Regions from separate parts of the Pseudomonas sp. CYM-20-01 genome, predicted to be linked through region 2. Evidence: predicted binding sites of a transcription regulator. Region 2 holds the regulator's gene; the other holds the start of a gene.
What was found. Region 2 encodes FliA, which starts transcription of late flagellar genes. Its sites were predicted from a motif close to CTAAAGTTTNNNNNNNNNNNGCCGNTAA; they were not measured.

Region 1: a site for FliA is predicted at 2,690-2,717, ahead of M2497_RS13145 (methyl-accepting chemotaxis protein). Genes of this name have one in related genera too.

Annotation. Positions count from the first base shown of each region.
Region 1 covers NZ_AP025169.1:2,878,502-2,883,241, reverse strand. Annotated here, with positions in the region: gene M2497_RS13150 (DUF2254 domain-containing protein) at 1-698, opposite strand, end outside; gene M2497_RS13145 (methyl-accepting chemotaxis protein) at 988-2,628, opposite strand; gene M2497_RS13140 (DUF1444 family protein) at 3,334-4,551, opposite strand.
Region 2 covers NZ_AP025169.1:5,053,499-5,058,238, reverse strand. Annotated here, with positions in the region: gene flhF (flagellar biosynthesis protein FlhF) at 1-1,235, shown strand, start outside; gene fleN (flagellar synthesis regulator FleN) at 1,342-2,175, shown strand; gene fliA (RNA polymerase sigma factor FliA) at 2,172-2,912, shown strand; gene M2497_RS22820 (chemotaxis response regulator CheY) at 3,082-3,456, shown strand; gene M2497_RS22815 (protein phosphatase CheZ) at 3,475-4,263, shown strand; gene M2497_RS22810 (chemotaxis protein CheA) at 4,275-4,740, shown strand, end outside.

The DNA of each region.
Region 1 (4,740 bases), 2.2 Mb from region 2:
TAAATCTTTACTTGATCGTCCTGCGCGAAAGCTCCGAGTGCACTTACATCAATATGTTGCACGTAACCTGTCAGCTCACTTTTGACGGTTATTGCGCCGAGAGGTAGCGACAGGTCTGTCGGGTAAGCTGAACCGCCCAAGTAAGGCCACTGAACTCGTTGAGTGATTGCCTCTATCGCAGCCTTCTCGACGCGGTCGATGGTTTCCCCAACCCTTCCGAGCTTTGACAGGTGATCGATCCAGCGCAGGAGGGTGTAAACGATCAGGATGACCACAATTATCGTTACTGCGAACAGCAACACCCGACCTTGCGTGCCATAAGCACCCGTGCTCAACGCGATGATCCCCACCAGGCTAAACAGGAATGAGCCTATAAACGTGGCAAGGGCATTTTGGGTCGTGGTGTCTTCCATTACCAAGGTGGTGGCGCGCGGTGTCACTCCGCTGCTCGCGGCCCCATAAGCGGTGACCATCGTGCTCAACGAGAAGGTTGTGACGGCCAGCATGCTGGAGGCAATGATCCCCAGAATTTTGTCTACGGCATCTGCGCCGACGCGCGCTGGCAATGACTCCGGAATGAAGTCTTTGAATACAACAGCGAGCAGAGCCGTAGCCACCCCTAAAAGGGAGAACAGGGAGGCTCTGAACCACAACCGTTTGGTAAGTTGATTCGTTACCCAACGCCAACGAGCAATCATGTGCAATCCTTCAGTGACTACGTCAGTTGAGTATCGGGCGGCGCAGAAGTTTTATCGGAAATTTGAAACGGGTTTACATCCTGGCTAGAGATGAAGCATCTCACAGGTATGAGTGTTGCCGCGATTGCGCGCGTAACGTTCACGAACCCTTGCAACTTGATGAAGAGAAGTTGTTAAAACGTTGATGTTGTCTGTTCAGATAATGGCCGTATCAGAACGTCAGGTTATTCCGCGCTCGTGTAACGTAGGGTGAAAAGTGCGCCAGCAAAAGCGCACTTTTTTACAGGATCTAAAGCTTAAATTTGGCTACCAACTGGTTGAAGGACACTGCTAGCCTCGAGAGTTCGTGGCTTGAGGCATTTGTCTGATGCGCTCCGGTAGCAGTTTGAGCTGACAAGCTTTGAATGTTGACGAGGTTACGATCCACCTCACGAGCAACCTGTGCCTGCTCTTCTGACGCGCTTGCGATCACTAGATTGCGTTCTGTGATTGCAGCTACCCCCTCAGTGATTGACTCCAGAGCAATGCCTGCAGCCTGCGCAAGCTGACGTGTGTTATCTGCCTGGCTCTGACTCTTAGTCATGGTTTCTACTACAGAGGTAGCGCTTGTCTGAGCAGCGTTAATCATCCCCTCGATTTCGATAGTCGATGATTGGGTACGATGAGCTAGAGCTCTTACCTCGTCAGCTACTACTGCAAATCCGCGACCTTGCTCGCCCGCTCGAGCAGCTTCAATGGCCGCATTCAGAGCTAGGAGATTGGTTTGGTCAGCAATCGACCTGATGACCTCAAGCACCTTGCTGATTTCTTTCGTCTGATGAGCAAGCTCTTGAACCTGTGAGCTCGATGAGTTGATTTCCCCAACCATTCCTTCAATCGCTATAACAGCTTCTCCAACCTTAGTTTTGCCAGCCATGGCGTTTTGATTGGTTCTTTGCGATATTTCTGCTGTAGAAACGGCATTGCGAGCGACTTCATCGACCGCAGCTGTCATTTCATTCACAGCGGTAGCAGCCTGTTCGATTTCGCTATTCTGCTGAGTAAGACCCCGTGTGCTCTCGTCCGTTACGACGCTCAGCTCTTCTGCTGCCGAGGCTAGCTGATCTGATGCACTGGATATATTTTGAATTGTGCTTCGAAGGCTCGCCTGCATCTCATCAAGGGAGGACAGTAATTTCCCGGTTTCGTCCTGGCTACCTGCGTCAATACGTTGCGTAAGATCTCCAACTGCAATACGCTCTGCAGCAGATACTGCATAGGAGAGTGGCCGGGTAATGAGTCGCGTAATAACAACACCCAGGCCCATTGCCAGGACGAACGCGATTACCATACCTGCAATCATCGTTAGCTTAGAACTTTGAATAAGAGCATCGCTTTCACTTCGGAGATCGTCCGCTTGATCATTGTTAGATGCAATTATCCCTAGCATCTCTTTCTCAGCGAAACCGTACTTATCGCTGACGTCTCCTATCAGTTGCAATCTCGCCCCTGGCAAATCCCCCGACATCAAAGTATTGGCGAACTTCTCTCCCGCATTTATATAAGCAGGCCAATCCCGTTCAAAATTATCACCTAAGGCCTTTTCGTCATCGCGCAGCGGGGTGCTACGATAAATAGCAAATGCTTTCTCTACAGCACGCTGGCGGTCAGATAATGATTTTTGAGTGGTTGCGAGTTCCCCCTCAGCTGCACCACCAGCTTTTTGTGCCAGCAACAAGTACAGGTCTCTATTGTGATAAATTACTTGCTGCAGAGCTTCATTCACCTTGTTAATTGAAGTTATATTATTGCTAAACACAGATGAGATCGCATCGCCCAGCCGTGAGTTTCCGTTCATCCCGACGAGCCCAATCGCGATAGTTATCAATGCGCATATCAAGAATGATATGGACAGTTTTGCCGCAAGGCGTAAATTCAGGAACCAAGTCATAGAGCTTTCTCTTCATAGGGGAGATCTGGTTAACCTTGAGGCACGCCATTGATCAGGAGAGGTATCGGCAAGAAGGGACGATTATTGAGCTTTTTTCTCACGCGCAGCTTAAATATATTTATTATTATGTTTGTCACCCTAACCTCAAATAATATTGATTTTAATAACAATTCGCGCTTCATATTAAGGTTGTTGAATATTCACTGATAACAACTTGGCTGATTTAGCTTCTCATCCATTGAAGGCCGCCTTTCCCAGTTGGGTGCGAAGCAATCTGAATAGCTGATGCCTCTCTGATCCTTCCACTAGATCGAGTCAGCTAGGAATCTGAGAGCGCCATTCCAGCTTAACCAGAGTAAGTCGGAAAGCGCTGAGTAACCGGAGCAAGCGGAGCGCGCATGCTGGCACAGCCGAAGGCGTGAAGGATGGACGCCCGCAGGGCCGAGATACGGCGGGACGCGGAAGCTCGGTTCACGACAGCCTGCCCGCGCATAGCGGCTCGCCAACTGAAGTAAGTCAGTCAGATCTTGCGGCCCGACTCAGTAGCGCTAGAGAAGCCACCAACCCCACATCGGTAAACTCCCAAATTTTCCCACCAGGATAAGCAATCAAAATGGGGAGTGTATCGTAATGATAAATTGCGACTGCTGCTTTGCCAGCTCAGCGATACCTCCATTGCAGTGCGCCAGAGTAGTAGAGCACTGATCACAAGGTAGTCAGGCGATTAAGCTGCTCAACCGAAGGAAATCCCAGTGTCCGATAGCGACGTGGATAGCCCGCTTCTGCAGCCAGCAGATCGCCAAGCTCGGATTCAAGTTCACTCCAGGAGACGGTTTTGACTGTCGCTTCCCCACCCTCAACAGGTTCAACCAAAGCGACGCGATCTGTCTTGGGCAACAGCGTCAGCACACCTTTTGTCCAGGCGCTCATCGATACCGTTTGGTTTGGTTGGTCAGCCATTTGGAAGAGGTTGTAGGAGGCGACGAAGATGTCGATGCCCTTTTCCAGATTGAGCTTGTCGAGCAACTCTTTCTGATTGGCATAATTACTCTGCAGCAGCAAATGCTCCAGTGTAACCAACCGACTGCTGACCCCTTCATCATCACAGTTAAACGGTATGATATCGCGACCTTCGTAGGTGTAAATATCGGTAGAGACAGCACGCCCCCTTTCAAGAGCCTGGAAAGCAAGCTCTACCATCTGACGAATTCCCTGTTCGTCCTTGTCTCCAGTGACCATCAGGACGTCTCGACTGGGCACCATGAACACTGGCCGACCTTTAACTGGCACGCGCTGAAGGACATCTGGCAACAACACCCTGCTGGTGTCGTACCCATCCGCCCACTCCCCAGCGTATAGGCCTGGAATAATCTCACCGAAGGCTTCGTTTGTCGTATCACGCAGGTTCTCGATGGAGATCTTTACCGCCTCTTCCATCGTCACACCCCAATGTGCTTCGGGGCCATTGGTAAGGGTGGCAGTGGACTCGGGCGAATCGACAGCAAGCAGAATAACGCAGTCTCGGCCCAAAGGCTGTGAAACATAATCGTACTGCTTGTCGCCATTTTTACGGGCGTGTTCCAGTCGAATTTCTTCAAGCATGGCAAGGTTGCGAATCACCGGACGCAGCTGTGCTTTGACATTATCAAACACAGTCTCGGTTTTTCTACCCGCCTCTAACAGCGTCGATACGTATCCGGTCAGAACGGCGGACTTCTGTGCTTTGTCTGCATTTTGATAGTCGCGAAAGGCATTATGGAGATTGAAGTACGATCCATCCCCATGGCGGATGCGAAACTCGTTCTTCTCAAAATTCATATTCTCGCTGAAGCCAGCTTTACGAGTCGAATCCATAAATTTTTTGGCAAATGCTTCATCAGTTAGCGGTCGATTGAAGAATTTGTCGAGCAGGGAAAAAAGCATGTACAGAATCCTTTTTGTCAGCAGGCAATTGTAAACAGCGGGAATTGGGTAGGCTTAAACTTGTTCAGAGCTTGGGACGGCTGCTCTCCATATCGACAGCTATCAGACGAAATTGAGGTTACGTAGCGGAAAACGAGCAGCGCCAATCATGTGCCTGATTGTAGTGGATGTGTGGATACTGCCCTCATA
Region 2 (4,740 bases):
TTATCGGCAACCGTCGTATTGCCGGCGGTGTCGAGCTGACGGCTGCCCTGGATTACACACCTTCGGCCTTGGCGCCGCGCGTGCCGAACATGGAGCTCGAAGACGAGCTGCGCAAGACCGCTTCGCGGATTGTTTCGGCCCAGGCTGAACTGAGCATGCGTGGCGACAGCGATGCCACCACCAATCGCCAGTTGTTCGCCGGCCTGCCGCTGACCGCCGCGGAGCCATTGGTTGAGCCAACCTTCAAAGAGCCGCCGCGTCCCGCTGCGCCAGCCCCGGCAGCGGCGGTTGACCAGCGTGTGTTCGACTCGATGCGCTTTGAACTCAATGGCCTGCGTGAGCTGCTCGAAGTCCAGTTGGGTTCGCTGGCCTGGAACCAATTGCAAGGCAGCAAACCGCAACAGGCCAACCTGTGGCGTCGCCTGCAACGCATCGGCCTGTCCGGCCCGTTGTCCCGCGACCTGCTGGCCCTGACCACCGAAATCGAAGAGCCTCGCCAGGCCTGGCGCATGTTGCTGGCCCACTTGGCGCGGATGATCGTCACCCCGGAAATCGAACCCCTGGAAGAGGGCGGTGTGATCGCCATGGTCGGCCCTGCCGGCATGGGCAAGACCACCACCCTGGCCAAGCTGGCGGCGCGTTACGTGCTCAAGTACGGCGCTCAGAATATCGCGCTGGTGAGCATGGACAGCTACCGTATCGGTGCCCAGGAGCAGCTCAAGACCCTGGGTCGCATTCTCAATGTGTCGGTGACCCATGTCGATCCGGGCCAGTCCCTGGCCAACGCCCTCGACCCGCTGCTGCGCAAGCGCGTGGTGCTGATCGACACCGCCGGCCTGCAAGCCAGCGACCCGGCATTGCGCATGCAGTTGGAAAGCCTGGCCGGGCGTGGCATCAAGTCGAAAAATTACCTGGTGCTTGCAACCACCAGCCAGAAACAGGTTCTTACCGCTGCGTATCATAGTTACAAGCGCTGCGGCCTGGCCGGTTGCATCCTCACCAAGCTCGACGAAACCGCGAGCCTGGGCGAGGTGCTGAGCCTGGCCATCAGTCATGAATTGCCGGTCGCCTACCTGACCGACGGGCCGCGGATCCCGGATGATCTGCATCTGCCGCGCCGTCATCAGTTGGTCAGCCGTGCAGTCAGCGTGCAAATGCAAGACGAGCCTAGCGAGGAAGCGATGGCCGATATGTTCGCCGACCTCTACCACAACCCGGCGAAGCGGGTAGGTTGAGGGCGGTATGAACACCGTGAAATGTATCTACATCGATGGTCTGCAAGCGATTCACGCGGCCAAGCCATGTAGCCTGCGTCTAAGCAAGACAAGGTAAAGAAATAAAATGGGCAGCATGCATCCCGTACAGGTGATCGCGGTGACCGGCGGCAAAGGTGGCGTCGGGAAAACTAACGTGTCAGTGAATTTGTCCCTGGCCCTGGCAGAGCTTGGCCGTCGCGTCATGCTGCTGGATGCTGACCTGGGGTTGGCGAACGTCGACGTTCTGCTGGGGCTGACGCCCAAACATACCCTTGCCGATGTGATCGAGGGCCGCTGTGAGCTGCGCGATGTGCTGCTGCAGGGGCCTGGTGGCATCCGCATCGTCCCGGCCGCCTCCGGCACCCAGAGCATGGTGCACCTGAGTCCGGCGCAGCATGCCGGGCTGATCCAGGCGTTCAGTGACATCGGCGACAACCTCGACGTGCTGGTGATCGACACAGCCGCCGGGATCGGCGAGTCCGTGGTCAGCTTTGTGCGCGCTGCGCAGGAAGTGTTGCTGGTGGTCTGCGATGAACCCACCTCGATCACCGACGCCTACGCCCTGATCAAACTGCTTAACCGTGACTACGGCATGAACCGCTTCCGCGTCCTGGCCAACATGGCCCAGAGCCCGCAGGAAGGGCGCAACCTGTTCGCCAAGTTGACCAAGGTCACGGATCGTTTCCTCGATGTCGCCTTACAATACGTCGGCGCAGTTCCCTACGACGAGTGTGTGCGCAAGGCTGTGCAAAAGCAGCGTGCAGTCTACGAAGCGTTCCCTCGTTCCAAGTGCGCACTGGCGTTCAAGGCTATTGCCCAGAAGGTCGATACCTGGCCGTTGCCTGCCAACCCTCGGGGGCATCTGGAGTTTTTCGTCGAGCGATTGGTGCATCAGACGAGCGCAGGACCCGTGCTATGACAGCGACCGGCTACAACGCGTACAAGAAGTCTGCCCGTGACAGCCAGGGCGAGTTGATCGAGCGCTACGCGCCCCTGGTCAAGCGCATTGCCTATCACTTGCTGGCGCGCCTGCCCGCCAGCGTCCAGGTCGAAGACCTGATCCAGGCGGGCATGATCGGCTTGCTCGAAGTGTCGACCAAATACGACGCGAGCAAGGGTGCAAGTTTCGAGACGTATGCGGGCATCCGCATCCGTGGCGCGATGCTCGATGAAGTGCGCAAGGGTGACTGGGCGCCGCGTTCGGTACACCGCAATACACGCATGGTCAGTGACGCAATTCGCGCAATTGAAGCAAAAACCGGTCGCGACGCTAAAGATCACGAAGTTGCGGCCGAACTCCAATTGAGTCTCGACGATTACTACGGGATTTTGAACGATACCTTGGGCAGCCGCCTGTTCAGTTTCGACGACCTGTTGCAGGACGGCGAACATGAAGGGCTGCACGAGGACGGCGCGAGTGCTCATATGGAGCCATCGCGTGACCTGGAAGATGAGCGTTTCCAGGGGGCGTTGGCGGACGCGATTGCCAATTTGCCGGAGCGTGAGCGGCTGGTGTTGGCGCTGTACTACGACGAAGAGCTGAACCTCAAGGAAATCGGTGAGGTCCTGGGTGTCAGCGAATCGCGGGTCAGCCAGTTGCACAGCCAGTGCGCAGCCCGCTTGCGGGGGCGTTTGGGAGAGTGGCGAGCGCGCTGAACAGGCAGTGTGGGGACACTGCAGACGATACCGCGAGGGCAACCGGCCTTCGCGGGTTCGACCCGTGGTGCCCCCGGCAGTCCTTTTTGTGTAATGCCTGTTGATTGAAATGGCGCGTCCAGGTGCTGGGCGCGTTTAAGACTGCTTGGAGGTCGAATTGGACAAGAACATGAAAATCCTCATCGTTGATGACTTCTCAACGATGCGGCGGATCATAAAAAACCTGTTGCGTGACCTTGGGTTCACAAACACGGTCGAGGCGGATGACGGCATTACGGCGATTCCGATCCTCAACAGCGGGAGCATCGACTTTCTGGTAACAGACTGGAACATGCCGGGCATGACCGGTATCGACTTGCTGCGCCACGTGCGCGCTGACGAAAAGCTGCGCAGCCTGCCAGTGCTGATGGTGACCGCCGAAGCCAAGCGTGAGCAGATCATCGAAGCTGCCCAAGCCGGGGTCAACGGTTACGTGGTCAAGCCATTCACTGCATTGGCCTTGAAAGAGAAGATCGAAAAAATCTTCGAACGCATCCACGGCTAATGCCATCGCGGGGGAGCTATGGAGCATAAAGAAACGTCACAGGGAGACTTCGAGTCGACCCTGAAAAAGCATGCTCACCAGTTGGTCGACAGCCTTGAAAAAGGCCAGTTCGGCGACGCGGTGCAGTTGATCCATGAGCTCAACCAGACCCGTGACCGCGGCCTGTACCAGGAAGTGGGCAAGCTCACACGCGAGCTGCACAGTGCGATCGTCAATTTCCAGATTGACCCGCATATGCCCCAGGCCGAAGAAATCTCGCAAATCACCGATGCCACCGAACGCCTGTCCTATGTGGTCAGGCTGACTGAGGCGGCGGCCAACCGCACCATGGACCTGGTGGAAAACGCCACGCCTCTGGTCAACGGCATGGCCACTGAAGCCCAGGCCCTGAGCCACGACTGGGGCCGCTTCATGCGCCGGGAAGTGGGGGCTGAGGAGTTTCGCGAGTTGGCACGTCGGGTTGACGGTTTCCTGTCACGCAGCGAGCAGGAAAACCGCACGGTTTCCAGCAACCTCAATGACATTCTGCTGGCCCAGGATTACCAGGACCTCACCGGTCAGGTGATCAAGCGTGTGACCCAGTTGGTCACCGAAGTGGAAAGCAACTTGCTCAAATTGGTGCTTATGGCTGGCCAGGTTGACCGTTTCGCCGGCATCGAACATGACCGCGAAGCGATCCTCTCGGAAAAAGATCCACAAAAACATCTCGCCAAGGGTGAAGGTCCGCAGATTCATGCCGATAAACGTGAAGACGTTGTATCGGGTCAAGATGATGTCGATGACCTGTTATCCAGTTTAGGCTTCTAAGGAGCACCCACATGAGCTTCGGCGCCGATGAAGAAATCCTTCAGGATTTCCTTGTAGAGGCCGGCGAAATTTTAGAGCAGTTGTCCGAGCAACTGGTCGAGCTGGAAAGCCGACCGGATGATGCGAACCTGCTCAATGCAATTTTTCGCGGTTTTCACACTGTAAAAGGGGGCGCCGGCTTCCTCCAGCTCCATGAGCTGGTGGAGTGCTGCCACATCGCCGAGAACGTGTTCGACATCCTGCGCAAGGGTGAGCGTCACGTTGATTCGGAGTTGATGGACGTGATTCTCGAAGCACTGGATGCGGTCAACGGCATGTTCAGCGAGGTGCGCGACCGTGCACCGATCACGGCGGCCACTCCGGAACTGCTGGCCGCCCTGGCGCGCCTGGCGGAACCTGCCGACACGTCGGCCGCACCGGTGGTTGAAGCCGCACCGGAGCCTGTGGTTGAGGCCGAGCCGGATGTGACCGACAGCG